3 regions of the Angustibacter aerolatus genome follow, and region 1 is predicted to be linked to each of the others. Evidence: riboswitches for the same ligand, from Rfam matches in the RefSeq annotation. Region 1 holds a riboswitch; each other region holds the start of a gene.
What was found. A riboswitch is a leader RNA that binds a small molecule or an ion and turns the genes downstream of it on or off. The one in region 1 is predicted to bind S-adenosylmethionine.
Positions count from the first base shown of each region.

Region 2: it holds a riboswitch for S-adenosylmethionine, as region 1 does, so the genes downstream of both, ACYVI6_RS17700 (aminotransferase class V-fold PLP-dependent enzyme) here and ACYVI6_RS07375 (bifunctional o-acetylhomoserine/o-acetylserine sulfhydrylase) in region 1, are expected to answer to the same signal.
Region 3: it holds a riboswitch for S-adenosylmethionine, as region 1 does, so the genes downstream of both, ACYVI6_RS12525 (ABC transporter substrate-binding protein) here and ACYVI6_RS07375 (bifunctional o-acetylhomoserine/o-acetylserine sulfhydrylase) in region 1, are expected to answer to the same signal.

Region 1 is NZ_BAAHBM010000021.1:12,069-17,358, forward strand. It holds gene ACYVI6_RS07360 (EcsC family protein) at 1-396, shown strand, start outside; gene ACYVI6_RS07365 (YkvA family protein) at 604-948, shown strand; gene ACYVI6_RS07370 (DUF4192 family protein) at 1,058-2,401, shown strand; SAM riboswitch class IV at 2,458-2,575, shown strand; gene ACYVI6_RS07375 (bifunctional o-acetylhomoserine/o-acetylserine sulfhydrylase) at 2,758-4,074, shown strand; gene metX (homoserine O-acetyltransferase MetX) at 4,074-5,210, shown strand; gene ACYVI6_RS07385 (glutamate--cysteine ligase) at 5,253-5,290, opposite strand, start outside.
Region 2 is NZ_BAAHBM010000131.1:197-5,486, reverse strand. It holds gene ACYVI6_RS17710 (acyltransferase family protein) at 1-429, opposite strand, end outside; gene ACYVI6_RS17705 (ribose-phosphate diphosphokinase) at 537-1,493, shown strand; gene ACYVI6_RS17700 (aminotransferase class V-fold PLP-dependent enzyme) at 1,506-2,909, opposite strand; SAM riboswitch class IV at 2,947-3,058, opposite strand; gene ACYVI6_RS17695 (glycoside hydrolase family 43 protein) at 3,136-4,065, opposite strand; partial or broken gene ACYVI6_RS17690 (family 43 glycosylhydrolase) at 4,265-5,290, shown strand, end outside.
Region 3 is NZ_BAAHBM010000052.1:17,166-22,455, reverse strand. It holds gene ACYVI6_RS12535 (o-succinylbenzoate synthase) at 1-617, opposite strand, end outside; gene ACYVI6_RS12530 (1,4-dihydroxy-2-naphthoyl-CoA synthase) at 636-1,559, shown strand; SAM riboswitch class I at 1,656-1,745, shown strand; gene ACYVI6_RS12525 (ABC transporter substrate-binding protein) at 1,975-2,826, shown strand; gene ACYVI6_RS12520 (amino acid ABC transporter permease) at 2,903-3,679, shown strand; gene ACYVI6_RS12515 (amino acid ABC transporter ATP-binding protein) at 3,676-4,431, shown strand; gene ACYVI6_RS12510 (YciI family protein) at 4,445-4,807, opposite strand; gene ACYVI6_RS12505 (PHP domain-containing protein) at 4,906-5,290, shown strand, end outside.

The sequences.
Region 1 (5,290 bases):
GTCGTCGGCTTCTACGCGGTGGCCACCCGGGCGGTCGCGGCCGTGGCCGCCCTGCGCGGCTACGACCTGCGAGACCAGGGCGTGCGCACCGCAGTCGTCCTCACGCTGGTCGGGGCCGACGCGAACGACCTCCTGCGCAAGGCGGGGATGTCGACGACGGGCGGGCTGGCCGGGCTCGCGACCCGGCGGCTGCCGGGGCCCGTGCTCATGGCCCTGAACAAGGGCATCGGCTTCCGCCTGGTCGGCCGCGCCGGCCGCTCTGCGCTGTCGCGCCTCGGCCGGGGCGTGCCGTTCGTCGGCGGGGTCGTGGGTGCCGGGGTGGACGGCTACCTCCTGAAGCAGATCACCGACCACGCCCGACGCGAGTTCCCCCTGCGACTCGTGGCCGGGTCCTGAACCACGGCGCCGCGACGCGCCACGACGTGCGGGAACCGACCGGTCGGGTTCGCCGTCTGACACGACGAGGCCGCCGACCGCGCGACCGACCGACGGAGGGTGACGATGGCTGCACGATCGCGACAGACGTCCGGCACGGCCTGGTCGACCCTGTGGCGGCTGCTGCGGGGATCGCTGCGCCCCGGTGAGCCCGGTCTGCCCGATCGCGTGCGTGCCGTGCCCCGGCTGGTGCGCGCCGTGCACAGCGGCGAGTACACCGGCACGACCGGCACGCGGCTGATCGGGCTGGCGCTCGCCGCCGGCTACGTGCTGTCGCCGATCGACCTCGTGCCCGAGGTGCCGCTGGGCCTGCTGGGGCTCGGGGACGACGCGTTCGTGCTCAGCTGGTTGGCTGCCCGCCTGCTGGGCGAGACCGACGCCTTCCTGCGGTGGGAGCGCGCGGGCGAGGACGAGAGCGGACGCCGCCGGTTCGGGCGCTGGCGTCGACGTGGGGAGCGGCACGCGTCCGAGGCTGGCCGACCCGACGTCGTGCCCGGGCAGGTCGTGCGCTGACGGTGGACGGCCGTCGCCCGTCCACAGGCGCGGCCTGTGGACGCCGGCGACGGTCCACAGCGGTCGTCGGACGCAGGCGTCGTGACCGGCCGGCGTCGACGCTCGCCGCATGCCTGGACGACGCGACGACCGACCCACCACCGACCCCGCCCACCCGACCGACCCGACCGACCCGACCGACCCGACCGATTCGCGCTCCTCGACCGGGGCCACGGACCCGCGTCGGACAGCGGCCGACCGGGCGGCCGAGGTGCCGGCGGCCACGGTGCGCCACCCGGTCGAGCTGGTCGCCGCCCTCCCGCACCTGCTGGGGTACGAGCCCCGACGCAGCGTGGTGCTGCTGTCGCTCACGCGCGGGGCGCCGACGCTCGGGCTGATGGCCCGCGCCGACCTGCCGCCGACCGGCACGGGGACGACGCGGGTGCGGTCCTGGGCGGCGGCGGTGACGGAGGCAGTGGTCGCAGCACGCCCCGCCGCGGTGGTGGTCGTCGTCCACGACGACCGGCCGCGGGCAGTGGGAGCCAGACCGCCACGCAGCGCCGAGCGCGACGCGGTCGTCGCGGCGCTGCACCCGGTGCCGGTCTGGACGTTCTACGTCCACGACGGCGCCGCCTGGACGGACCCACTGGCCGACACCGCAGCCGACGGCCTGCGCCCCGCCCGCCGCCACGACCTGTCGGACCACCGGCACAGCGAGCTCGTGCTGCACTTCGTGCTGCAGGGCCGCGCACCGGCTCCCGACCGGGCGGCCGCCCTCGCCGCGCTGCGGCCCGGGTCGCCGCTGACCGCCGCAGCCGTGCAGGTGGCCGCCGACCGTGCCCGGGCCGATGCGCTCCACGACTGGGCGGCCCGTCGCGGCCGCGGGGCTGCAGCGCGGCAGGCTGCGACCGTGCGGCTGTTCGACGAGATGGTCGTCGGGCAGGCGAACCGCTCCGAACCCCCCGAGCTCGCCGACGTCGGGCGGCTGCTCGTCGGGCTGGGGGACCGCGACGTGCGCGACGTCCTGCTCGACCGCTGGAGCGGCTGGCGCGCCGCGGTGGGCGACGCAGACGTGGACGACCTCGACGACGTCGACGACTCGGACGCCGACCACGCGGTGGACGAGGCCGCAGCGGCCCTGCGTCGCCTCGGCGGGCGCATGGTGCCGGTGGACCGCGCGGGCGAGGAGTCGCCGGCGAGTCGCCTCGTCGGCACGCCGGACGGCGTCGCCGCCGTCGGAGGTCTGCTGACCCGGCTCTGCACGCTCGCGCCGGACGCGCTCGCCGCGCCCGTCGCCACCATGCTGGCCGTGCACCACTGGACCCGTGGTGACGGCCCGCTGGCGGCGGTCGCCTGCGAGCGGGCCCTGGAGGTGGACGCCGGGTACCCGCTGGCGGTCCTGGTCGACGAGGCGCTGCGGACGGGCGTGGTGCCCCGGTGGGCCTCGGCGGTCGACGTGAGGTCCACCATGTGAGACGGCGGCGTCCAGAGCGTGGATCCGCGGCGGTGGTCTGGGGTACCTTCGGCCCAGGTCATGAGCGCCAGCGTCAAGCCCCGGCTCGCTGGCCGGCAACCCTCCACTCGCGGTGGGGTGCCCCGGGTGATGACCCGGCTGCTCCGTCACGGTGACGGACGGCAAGCGCGGGTCCGTCGTGCCGACGGACCCCAGAGATGGGAGTCCCCCGATGAGCTGTCGACGCGACCGCTGACGCAGGACCCGGTGACGGGCCGGACGACCGGCGCGTCCCGCTGCCGCGCCCCGCGGGGCGTGAGCAGGCACCCACCAGCACGCACGAGCACGCACCCACCAGCACGCACCGAGGAGCAGAGATGTCCGACGGTTGGTCCTTCGAGACGCGACAGATCCACGCCGGTCAGCAGCCGGACGCCGCCACCGGCGCCCGGTCGCTGCCCATCTACCAGACGACGTCCTACGTCTTCAAGGACGCCGAGCACGCCGCGAACCTGTTCGGGCTCAAGGAGTTCGGCAACATCTACACGCGCCTGATGAACCCCACGACCGACGTCGTGGAGCAGCGCGTGGCGAACCTCGAGGGCGGCGTGGGGGCCCTGCTGGTCGCCAGCGGTCAGTCGGCCGAGACGCTGGCGCTGCTGAACGTCGCGGAGGCCGGTGACCACGTGGTGGCCAGCCCCAGCCTCTACGGCGGCACGTACAACCTGCTGCACTACACGTTCCCCAAGCTGGGCGTGCAGGTCACCTTCGTCGACGACCCCGACGACCTCGAGTCGTGGCGTGCCGCGGTGCGGCCGAACACCAAGGCCTTCTTCGCCGAGACCATCTCGAACCCCAAGCAGGACGTGCTCGACATCGAGGGCGTCTCCGGTGTCGCGCACGACGCCGGCGTGCCGTTGATCGTCGACAACACGGTGGCCACGCCGTACCTCATCCGCCCGCTCGAGTGGGGCGCCGACGTCGTGGTGCACTCGGCGACCAAGTACCTCGGCGGCCACGGCAGCGCGATCGGCGGCGTGATCGTCGACGGCGGTCGCTTCGACTACACCGCCGAGCCGGATCGGTTCCCGGGGTTCAACCAGCCCGACCCGAGCTACCACGGTCTCGTCTACGGCCGCGACCTCGGCGTCGGCAGCCCGCTGGGGGCGAACCTCTCGTACATCCTCAAGGCGCGCGTGCAGCTGCTGCGCGACCTCGGACCGTCGATCTCGCCGTTCAACAGCTTCCTGCTCTCGCAGGGGATCGAGACGCTCAGCCTGCGCATCGAGCGGCACGTCGCCAACGCCGAGGCCGTCGCCACCTGGCTCGAGGGTCGCGACGAGGTCGAGCGGGTCGCGTACGCCGGCCTCGAGAGCAGCCCGTGGCGCGAGAACGCGCGCAAGTACGCGCCGCGCGGTGCGGGCGCGGTGCTGGCCTTCGAGATCGTCGGCGGTCTCGAGGCCGGGCAGCGCTTCGTGGAGGCGCTCGAGCTGCACAGCCACGTCGCGAACATCGGCGACGTGCGCAGCCTGGTGATCCACCCGGCGTCGACGACCCACAGCCAGCTCTCGCCCGAGGAGCAGGCCGCGAGCGGGGTCACCCCCGGCCTGGTGCGGCTGGCCGTGGGGTTGGAGCACCTCGACGACATCCTCGCCGACCTCGAGGCCGGCTTCCGGGCCGCCAAGGGCTCCTGATGACCGTGACCGGCCACTGGCGACCCGGCGACCCCGTGGGGCACCGCCGGTTCGCCGAGGTCGGCACGATCACCCTCGAGGCCAGGGGCGCGCTGCCCGACGTCACGGTCGCCTACGAGACGTGGGGCACGCTGAACGCGGCGGTCGACAACGCCGTGCTGGTGCTGCACGCGCTCACCGGTGACAGCCACGTGGCCGGACCGGCCGGGGACGGCCACCCGACGCCCGGGTGGTGGGACGGGCTCGTCGGCCCGGGCCGCGCGCTCGACACCGACCGCTGGTTCGTGGTGGCGCCGAACGTGCTCGGTGGCTGCCAGGGCACCACGGGTCCGTCGTCCGTCGCGCCCGACGGCCGGGCCTGGGGCTCGCGCTTCCCGTTCCTGACGGTGCGCGACCAGGTCGAGGCGGAGGTGCGCCTGGCCGACGCCCTGGGCATCGGCACGTGGGCGAGCGTCGTCGGCGGCTCGATGGGCGGCATGCGGGTGGTCGAGTGGGCCGTCACCCATCCCGACCGCGTCGCCAGCGCCCTCGTGCTGGCGTCGACGGCGGCGGCGAGCGCCGACCAGATCGCCTGGTGCGCGCCGCAGGTGGCGGCCATCCGCGCCGACCCCGCCTGGCAGGGCGGCGACTACCACGACCAGGACGGCCCCGGTCCCGTCACCGGGCTGGGCATCGCCCGTCGCATCGCGCACGCCACCTACCGCAGCGCCGACGAGCTCGACGCCCGATTCGGCCGCCGGGCCCAGGGCGACGAGCAGCCGCTCGGCGGCGGTGGCCGCTACGCGGTCGAGAGCTACCTCGACCACCACGCCGGCAAGCTGGCCCGCCGGTTCGACCCGGGTTCGTACCTGGTGCTCACGGAGGCCATGAGCTCGCACGACGTGGGCCGTGGCCGCGGCGGGCTGGACGCCGCCCTCGCGAGGGTGCGCGCCGACGTGGTGGTGGCGGCCGTCGACAGCGACCGGTTGTACCCGCCGCGGTTGTCGCAGCGGCTCTCCGCCGCCCTCCCGGGTGCGCCCGCCGTGCGCACCGTGCACTCCGACTACGGGCACGACGGGTTCCTCATCGAGACGCACCAGGTGGGTGCCCTCGCCCGCGAGGTGCTCGGCCGGCAGGCCGTGCGGCACCAGGCGTAGGCGACCCGAGAGGTCAGGTCACCCGAGACCGGCCGCGGGCTGTCAGCGCGAGCGGTCGGAGTCGACCCCGCCGGCCGGTG
Region 2 (5,290 bases), on a different contig from region 1:
GAACCACAGGTGCGTCATGGTGAGGTTCTCGACGTACGCCGCCGGGGTGCGCCGGTGCCCGTCCGCCGAGACGCCGAGCGCCCCGACCGCCGCGGCGTAGAGCAGGTCGGCGTGCAGCGTCACCACCTGCACCGGCCACACTCTGGCCACCCGGTTCTGCACGAAGTCGCGGGCCTCGCGCGGGCGCCAGCGGTCGAGCCGGTGGCCGTAGTTGTAGGCCAGCACGAAGCCGGACAGCACGAAGAACACGTCCACGCCGAGGTAGCCCGACGCCAGCAGCGGGTCGAGGTGACGCGCCGGCGGCACCAGCCGCTCGACGTCCGCCCGGTAGTGGAACAGCACCACCCAGACCGCCGCCACGGCACGCAACCCGGTCAGCGCCGCGATGGACGGCGGTCGGCCGGCCGGCTCGGCGGTGGTGTGGCGCATCACCTCCAGGGTGGCAGGCCGCCCCCGCACCCGCCCGCCGTAGACTCCCCGGGCCGGGCGGCTCGCCCGGGCGCGCGCAGCCCACCACCCCACGGAGCCCCGCCCCCATGAGCGAGATCGTCGTCTTCAGCGGCAGCGCGCACACCGAGCTGGCCGCCGAGATCTGCGCCGAGATCGGCGTCGAGCTGGCCCCCACGACGCTGCAGCGCTTCAGCAACGACTGCATGCAGGTGCAGCTGCGGGCCAACTGCCGCCAGCGCGACGTGTTCATCGTGCAGCCGCTCGTGCCGCCGGTGCAGGAGCACCTGATGGAGCTGCTGCTCATGCTCGACGCCGCCCGGGGCGCCTCGGCGGCGAGCATCACCGCCGTCATCCCGCACTACGCCTACGCGCGCAGCGACAAGAAGGACGCGCCGCGCATCTCGATCGGCGGCCGGCTGGTGGCCGACCTCATCGCCACGGCGGGCGCCGACCGCGTGGTGACGATGGCGCTGCACGCCCCGCAGGTGCACGGGTTCTTCTCGGTGCCGGTCGACCACCTGTCGGCGATCGGCGACCTGGCGATGCACTACCGCGGTCGCGACCTGTCGAACACCGTCGTGGTCTCCCCCGACCTCGGCAACGCCAAGGCGGCCACCGCGTTCGCCCGGCTGCTCGACGTGCCGGTCGCCGCCGGCTCGAAGCAGCGGCTGGCCGACGACCGCGTGGTCATCGACATGATCGTCGGCGACGTCGACGGCAAGGACGTCATCGTGCTCGACGACGAGATCGCCACCGGCGGCTCGGTCGTCGAGCTGCTCGAGGCGCTGCGCTCCCGGCACGTGCGCACCGTCTCGCTGGCGTGCACCCACGGCCTGTTCACCGGCCCGGCCATCGAGCGGCTCTCGGCCCGCGACGACGTCACCGAGGTGGTCACCACCAACACCGTGCCGCAGGCCGGGCACTACGGGCTGCCGCACCTCGAGGTCCGCTCGGTCGCGCCGGTCTTCGCCGAGGCGATCAGCCGCATCCACCTCGGCGAGTCGGTGTCGAGCCTGTTCTCCGACGTCCCCACCCACGGCTAGGGCGGGCAGACCCTAGCTCTCGCAGGGACTCGCGCCCGCGGGGCCGGCGCTGTCGCCCGCCCAGGCCGGCAGCGGGCGCGGGTCGGGGCTCGGCGCCCAGCGACCCTCGGTGCGGGCGTAGGTCCACGAGGGGCCGTGCGCGACCAGCTCGGCGACGGCGGCCACCAGCCGGTCGACGTCCTCGGTGCGCGAGCCGACGCCGACGCTGGCCCGCACCGCCCCGGCGTCGAGCCCGAGGTGGGCGAGCAGCGGGTGCGCGCAGAACCGGCCGTCGCGGACGCCGATGCCGTGCTCGGCCGACAGGTACGCGGCGACCAGCCCCGCGTCGACCCCGTCGACCGTGAAGGTGACGACGCCGATCGAGGGGGCGTCGTCGGCGAAGACCCGGTGCACCTCGACGCCGTCGAGCGCGGTCAGCCCGTGCACCAGCCGCTCGCGCAGCGCCGCCTCGTGCACCTCGAGCGCCGCCTCGGGCAGCGCGCCCAGCGCCTCGCAAGCGGCGGCCAGCGCCACCGCGCCGAGCACGTTCGGGGTGCCGCCCTCGTGCCGCGCCGGGGCGCACGCCCACTGCGTCTGCTCGACGTCGACCTGCACGACGGCGCCGCCGCCGGCCAGGTGCGGTGTGCCGCGGTCGAGCCAGTCGCGCCGGCCGACCAGCGCGCCCGCGCCGTACGGCGCGTAGAGCTTGTGGCCGCTGAACGCCACGTAGTCGGCGCCGCTCTCGGTGAGGCTGATCCGGCGGTGCGGGGCGAGCTGGGCGGCGTCGACCACCACGCGGGCGCCGTGCCGGTGCGCGAGCCGCACCAGGCGGTCGACGGGCAGCTCCTCGCCGGTGACGTTCGACGCGCCGGTGACGGCGAGCAGCGCGGCCGGGCGCTCGGCCAGCACCCGCTCGAGCTCGGCGAGCGTGCCCTCCAGCGTCGGCTGCGTGGCGACGGCGCGGTGCGGTCGGGCCTGCCAGGGCAGCAGGTTCGCGTGGTGCTCGAGGTCGAGGAACACCACGTCGCCCCACGTCGGCAGACAGCCCGCGAGCAGGTTCAGCGCATCGGTGGTGTTGCGGGTCAGCACGACGACGTCGCCGGGCCGGGCGCCCACGAAGCCGCCGATCGTGCGGCGGCTCTGCTCGAGCGCCGACGTCGACACCTGCGAGGCCCAGCCGGCACCGCGGTGCACGCTCGCGTAGTACGGCAGCGCGGCGGTGACGCGCGCGGCCACCGACTCGAGGCACTGGGCGCTCGCGGCCTGGTCGAGGTTCACGTGCCGCACGGTCCGACCGTCGACGAGCGGCGCGGCCAGGTCGGCGCCGACCACCGGCAGCAGTGGCCCTGCCCCCGGCCAGTCGGACGCCGGGGCGCCGGGACGGGTAGCAGGACGGGCGACGGTGCGGGGTGTGGTCGGGCGGGCGATGGTCGACATGACGTCTCCACGACGGGTCAGGGACCCACGTGCCGCAGGTCCGCGCTTGCGCCGGCACCTCGCCGACGCCAGGTCCTCACCCGGGGCACCCCGCCGCGGAGGAGGGTTGCCGGCCAGCAAGCCGGGGCTGAACGCTGGCACTCGTGACCTACGTCAGAAGGTATCGGCAGCCCGCGCCGCCGGTCCACCCTTCGAGCCGCATCTTCTCGACCTGCGAGACGCCGGGCTAGCGCTCGAGCGTCGTCGGCCCCGTCGACGGGCCGTCCACGACCGGGCCGTCCGGCGTCCACCGGATCGGGTCGAGGCACATCCGGCGGGCCGTCTGCTCGACGTCCCACGCGTGGTAGACCATCACGTCGAGCCCGTCGGGCGTGGTGACCACGCTGTTGTGGCCGGGCCCGACGACGCCTGGCACGCTGCGCAGCAGCGGCTCCCGCGCGGTCTCGACCCAGGGCCCGTCGGGGCGGTCGGCCACAGCGTGCGCGACGCCGTACGTCGGCTCCTGCCACGACCCGCCGGAGTAGAAGAGGTGGTAGCGGCCGCCGCGGTGCACGACGAACGGCCCCTCCAGCGTGTGCCAGTCGTAGACCTTCCCGTACATCGAGCGCTGCCGCTGGTACAGCTGCCAGTCGCCGGTCGGCTCGAGCACCGCGGTCGTCGGGCCGGCGAGCCGGGTCATGCCGTCGAGCCTGGCGACGGCGAGCATGGTGCCGACCCGCTCGGTGTCGAGCACGTCGCGGGCGAAGAACAGCCACCAGTCGCCGTCGGCGTCGCGGAAGGGGTGCGGGTCGATGGCGAAGCGCTCCCCCTCGGTGAGCACGTGCCCGGTGTCGCGGTACGGGCCGACCGGGTCGTCGGCCACCGCGACCCGCACCTGGTGCCCGACGTCGCCGGTGCCGGCCGAGTAGTACATCCACCAGCGGCCCTCGGCGTGCGCGACCTCGGGCGCCCAGTAGTCGGTACCCAGCCCGGGCACCTGCTCCAGCGCCCCGCCGACGCTGCGCCAGTGCACGAGGTCGTCCGAGCGCAGCACCTCGAAGGCCCGCCCGTCGACCGTGCGCCCGGTGCCGAAGGCGACGTACCCGTCGTCGGTGCGGAGCACGAACGGGTCGGCGAGGTAGCCGTCGTGCACCGGGTTCGCGTAGCTGGTCGGCATGGTCTTGATGCTGCCACCGGCGGCCGCGGGCGCCCACCGAGCGGGCCCCGACAGGAGCGCCGACCGGGTGGTGCCCGGGCGTGCCCGCTTCGTGACCTGTCCGTGACCGAAGTCGGGTGCATGGACGGCGATCGGGTGGGTACGGGCGCAGCGCACGCGGACGACGACGTCCGCGGCACCGGGCGACGAAGGAGCCGCCATGAGGCGCAGCGCACGACCCGCAGCACGCCGGACGGCGCTGGCGGCCCTGCTCGCGACGGGCCTGGCCGTGCCCGCCGCGCAGGCCGCGACGCCCGCCGACCGGACGCAGCCGGCCACCTACCGCAACCCCGTCTCGCAGGGCTTCGCCGACACCTTCGCCGACCCCTCCCTGCTGCGCGGCAAGGACGGCTGGTGGTACGCCGTCGGCACCTCCGACCCGCTGCGCGAGGGCGAGGGCACGCCGCACCAGATCCCGATCGCCCGCTCGCGCGACCTCGTGAGCTGGACGCACGTCGGCGACGCCTTCACCGCGGCCACCCGTCCGGCCTGGGCCACCGCGGACGCCGGCCTCTGGGCGCCCGACCTGCGCTACGTCGACGGCGAGTACCGCATGTACTACGTGGTCACCGACACCACCGTCACCCCCGAGTCGGGTGACAACGCGATCGGCGTCGCGACCGCCCCGACCCCCGCGGGCCCGTGGACCGACAGCGGTGCACCGGTGGTCGCCCCGCGGCACGGCGCCGGCGGCTCGGGCGACTTCCTGTGGACGTTCGACCCGAACGTGGTGACCGACGCCGACGGCACCCAGTGGCTGATGTACGGCTCGTACTACGGCGGGATCTTCGTGGTGCGGCTGAGCGCCGACGGCCGCAGCACCGTCGGCACGGCGACGCGCATCGCGATCGACAACAAGTTCGAGGGCGCCTACGCCGTGCACCGCGGCGGGTACTGGTACCTGTTCGCCTCGACCGCCAACTGCTGCGCCGGCCCGACCACCGGGTACTCGGTGCAGGTCGGGCGCTCGCGCTCGGTGCAGGGGCCGTACGTCGACCGCGACGGCGTGCCGCTCGACACCTCGCGGGCCGGCGGCACGCCCACGCTGGTGCAGAACGGCAACCGCTGGATCGGCGCCGGGCACAACGCCGTCGTGACCGACCTGGGCGGGCAGGACTGGATCGCGTACCACGCGATCGACCGCGGCGACCCGTACCTCGACGGCACCGACGGCATCAACGAGCGG
Region 3 (5,290 bases), on a different contig from region 1:
GCCGCGACCCGCAGCGGGTCCTCGGCCTTGCGGATGCTCTCGTCGGCGGCCACCAGCACGTCGGTGCCGTCGGCCGCCAGCAGCAGCCGCAGCTCGCCCAGCTCCTCGAGGGTGGCGCACGGCTGCTCGGCGTACTCCAGGTCGTGCCGCGCCAGCCGGGCCAGCGCCCGCCGCGCGTCGTCCACCGACCAGCCGCCGTTCGCGTCGACGCGCACGCGGCCCCCGGCGCCCAGCAGCCGCCGCACCTCGCCGACGCGCGCCACGTCGTCGTCGAGCGACTGGCCGGGCTCGGCGACCTTCACCTTCGCCGTGGTGCACCCGTCGAACCGGGCCAGCACGCCCTCGACGTCGGCCGGGCCGACGGCCGGCACGGTGGCGTTGACCGGCACGTGGTCGCGCACCGCCCGCGGCACCGGGGCGGTGGCCGACGCGAGGGCCGACCGCAGCCAGCGCGCCGCCTCGACGTCGTCGTACTCGACGAACGGCGAGAACTCGCCCCAGCCGGCCGGGCCGCGCAGCAGCAGCGCCTCGCGCGTGGTGATGCCGCGGAACCGCACGCGCATCGGCAGGCTCACGACGCGCGCCGTCCGCACCAGCGTCTCCAGGTCGGGCTGCACGCGCCTATCCTCGCCGACGTGCGCAACGAGCCCGTCAGCGAGACCTTCGACCCGTCCGCGTGGACGCCGGTCGCCGGCTTCGAGTTCACCGACGTCACCTACCACCGCGCCGTCGACACCGGTGCCGTGCGCATCGCGTTCGACCGGCCGGAGGTGCGCAACGCCTTCCGGCCGCACACCGTCGACGAGCTGTACCGCGCGCTCGACCACGCCCGCATGACACCCGACGTCGGGTGCGTGCTGCTCACCGGCAACGGCCCGAGCCCCAAGGACGGCGGCCGCGCCTTCTGCTCCGGCGGCGACCAGCGCATCCGCGGCCGCAGCGGCTACCAGTACGCGGACGGCGAGACCGCCGAGACGGTCGACGAGGCCCGGGTGAAGGCGGCCGGCGGGCGCCTGCACGTGCTCGAGGTGCAGCGGCTCATCCGCACGATGCCCAAGGTGGTCATCGCCGTCGTCAACGGGTGGGCGGCCGGCGGCGGCCACAGCCTGCACGTCGTCTGCGACCTCACGATCGCCAGCCGCGAGCACGCCCGCTTCAAGCAGACCGACGCCGACGTCGGCTCGTTCGACGCCGGCTACGGCTCGGCCTACCTGGCGCGCATGGTCGGCCAGAAGGCCGCGCGCGAGATCTTCTTCCTGGGCCGCACCTACGACGCCGAGACCATGCAGCGCATGGGCGCCGTCAACGAGGTCGCCGACCACGCCGAGCTCGAGGCCACCGCGCTGCAGTGGGCCCGCGAGATCAACGGCAAGAGCCCCACCGCGCAGCGCATGCTGAAGTACGCCTTCAACCTGGTGGACGACGGCCTCATGGGTCAGCAGGTCTTCGCCGGCGAGGCCACCCGCCTCGCCTACATGACCGACGAGGCCGTCGAGGGCCGCGACGCCTTCCTGCAGAAGCGCGACCCCGACTGGACGCCCTTCCCCTGGTACTTCTGACCCAGAACGCTTGCAGGACAACGGGTGTGTCGAGGGACACACCGGGGCGCCCGGTCTCGATTTGGCGGACGGCGCGAGCGGGTGCGACGATCGACCTGCCCATCCAGAGCGACCGAGAGACCTGGCTCGTCGACGTCGCAGCAACCGCCCCTCGGGGTGAGGTGCTACCGCCAGGACCGATGGAGGACCACCCCGTGACGCCCCGCTCCACCCTGTGCTCGCGCCGGCACGTCGACCTCTGCCGCACCAGCGGCATGCTCTGTCGGCTCCGTCGAGCCTGACCGCACCCACCACCCCCTCGGCCTCGGCGCGCTGACGCGTCGGGGCTGCTGCGGCGCGCCTCGGGCCCGCCGCGACGAACCCCCGTGGACGCCAAGAGCGTTCTGCCACACCACATCTGGAGATCCCTGTGCGCTTGTCCCGTCTCGTGCCCGCCGTCACCGCCGCCTCCCTCGCGGTGCTGCTCGCCGCCTGCGGCGGTGGCTCCTCGGCGTCGAAGGCCGCGAGCAACCCGTACGACCTGCAGCAGCCCGGCACCCTGCGCGTCGGCACGCTGACCGACGCGCCGCCGAACGTGTACTTGAAGGACGGCAAGTTCACTGGCTTCGACAACGACCTGCTGACCGCGGTCGCGGCGAAGGTCGGGCTCAAGGTGCAGTTCGCCGGCACCGACTTCTCGGCGCTGCTGGCGCAGGTGAACGCGGGCCGCTTCGACGTCGGCAGCTCGTCGATCACCATCACCGAGGCCCGCAAGAAGACCGTGGACTTCGGCAACGGCTACGACTTCGGCTACTTCGGTCTGGACGTGCCCGCCGGCTCGACGGTGAAGGGCTTCGACCAGCTGCAGGGCAAGCGCGTCGTCGTCGTCCAGGGCACCGTGCAGGACGACTACGCGACGAAGCAGAACCTCGACCCGGTGCGCGTGCCCGACTACAACGCGGCGCTGAACCAGCTGCGCACCCAGACGTCCGACGCGTGGATCGCGCCCGCCGAGATCGGCGAGAAGTCGGCGAAGGACAGCAAGGGCAAGATCGTGGTCGCCGCGACCGAGCTCAGCCCCGCCCCGACGGCGTTCGCGGTGAAGCGCGGCAACACGAAGCTGAAGGCCGCGCTGGACAAGGGTCTCGACGAGGTCATCGCCGACGGCACCTGGACGAAGCTGCAGGAGCAGTACTACCCGGGCCGCCCGGTGCCGGCCGACTTCGAGCCCGGGAGCGGCACCGTGAAGTTCCCGCCGGTCACCGCGAGCGCGACCGCGACGTCCTGACCGACGCACCGCACCGACACCCGGCCGGGTGGTCCGCACCCGCGGGCCGCCCGGCCACTGCACCAGGGAGACCCGCATGGAGACGCTGCGCACCGTCTGGCAGACGTTCTTCGACCTCGACGCCATGCGCGAGGCGCTGCCCGACATGCTCACGGTCGGGCTCCGCAACACGCTCGTGCTGGCGATCGCGTCGGCGGTGCTCGGCACCGTGCTGGGTCTGCTGCTCGCGACCGCCGGACTGGCCCGCACCCGTTGGCTGCGCTGGCCGGCGCGCGTCTACACCGACCTGTTCCGCGGCCTGCCGGTGGCCGTGACGATCCTGCTGGTCGGCGTCGGCCTGGCACCCGTGGGGCTCGCGCTGTGGGGCCCGAACCCGTACCCGCTCGGCATCCTGGCGCTCGGCCTGGTGGCGGCGGCGTACATGGGCGAGATCTTCCGGTCGGGCATCCAGAGCGTCGAGGCCGGCCAGCTCGAGGCCAGCCGCGCCCTCGGGTTCTCGCACCGTCAGGCGATGCGGCTGGTGATCGTGCCGCAGGGCGTGCGTCGCGTGCTGCCGGCCTGGGTGAACCAGCTCATCGCGCTCATCAAGGACTCGAGCCTGGTCTACTTCCTCGGCCTGCTCGCCAGCCAGCGCGAGCTGTTCCGCATCGGCCAGGACTACGCCGCCAACACCGGCAACGCGTCGGCGCTCGTCCTCGCCGGGCTCGTGTACCTCGTGATCACCGTGCCGCTCACGCACGCCGTGAACGCGGTCGACCGGCGGCTGCGCGAGGGGCGTCCCGCCGACGGCGTCGAGGCACCGGACGACGACGCAGCCCTCACCGCCGACCCGACGACCGGAGCCGCCCGATGAGCACCTCCCCCACCGCGACGTCGACGGACGCGCTGTCGGTGACGCTCGACGACGTGCACCTGGCCTTCGGTCGCAACCAGGTGCTGCGCGGCGTCAGCCTGCACGTGCCGGCCGGCACCACCACGTGCGTCGTCGGTCCGTCCGGCTCCGGCAAGTCGACGGCGCTGCGCATCGTGAACCGCCTGCTGGAGCCCGACTCGGGCGACCTGCTCGTCGACGGCCGCAGCGTGCTCGCGGACGACGTCGACGAGCACCGCAAGCGCATCGGCATGGTGTTCCAGCAGTTCAACCTGTTCCCGCACCGCACGGTGCTCGACAACGTGACGCTCGCGCTGCGCCACCTGCGCGGGCTCTCACCGGACGCCGCAGAGCACGTCGCGCTGCAGCGGCTCGACGCGGTCGGGTTGCGGCACAAGGCCTCCAGCCGTCCCGCACAGCTCTCGGGCGGTCAGCAGCAGCGCGTCGCCATCGCCCGTGCGCTCGCCCTCGAGCCGCGCGTCATGCTGTTCGACGAGGCGACGTCGGCGCTCGACCCCGAGCTGGTGAAGGGCGTGCTCGCCCTCATGGCCGACCTCGCGAGCGGCGGCATGACGATGCTCGTCGTGACGCACGAGATGGGCTTCGCCCGCGAGGTCGCCGACCAGGTGGCGTTCGTGGACGGCGGCGTGGTGGTCGAGCACGGCGAGCCGGCGCAGCTGTTCGACGCTCCGCGCACCGAGCGGCTGCAGCGGTTCCTCTCGCGCGTGCTCTGACCACCCGCCGACGTCAGGACGTCGCGCCCGGCCGCCCCTTGAAGCGGCGCACCTCGTGCGGCCAGCCGCAGGCCTCGGCGATCTTGGCAGCCCAGTGCTTGGCGGTCTCGTCGTCCGGCACGTCGACGATCATGAAGCCGCCGAGGAACTCCTTGGTCTCGACGTACGGGCCGTCGGTGACCAGCACCTCGCCGCCGGTGGGGTCGGCGCTGTACACCGGGCCGTCCTCCTCCTCCAGGCCACCGCTGAAGACGTGGACGCCGGCCGCCTCCGCCTCGCGCACCACGGCCATCGCGAGCGGGCCGCGGGGGCGGTACCACTCCTCCGGGTGGTCGCCGACCCACTGCTGGTTGAAGTAGAGGAGGTACTCGGCCACGACTGCTCCCTCGGTTGCGGCGGACGCCTGCGGTCAGCCTGTCACCCGGACGACGAACGGCGCCGTCCCGATCCGACAGCCGGGGCCAGACTGGCACCGTGGACGACGAACGGGACGCGAGCGGGCCGGGCGGGTTGCCGGCGGACGGGCACGTGCACAGCGAGTGGTCGTGGGACGCGACGCTCGGCTCGATGGAGGAGACCTGCCGACGCGCGGTCGAGATCGGGCTGCCGGCGGTGGCGTTCACCGAGCACCTCGACCTGACGCCGTTCCGGGCCGGGTTCCTCGTCGGCACCCGTCCCGACCTCGTGCACGACGGCGTGCTGACGGCGCCGCCGTTCGACGTCGAGGGGTTCCGCGCGGCGGTCGAGCGCTGCCGCGGCCTGTTCCCGGGCCTGCGCGTGCTGGCCGGCGTCGAGGTCGGCCAGCCGCACCTGCACCGGGCCGCGCTGCGGGCGATCCTCTCGAGCGGCGGCTTCGACC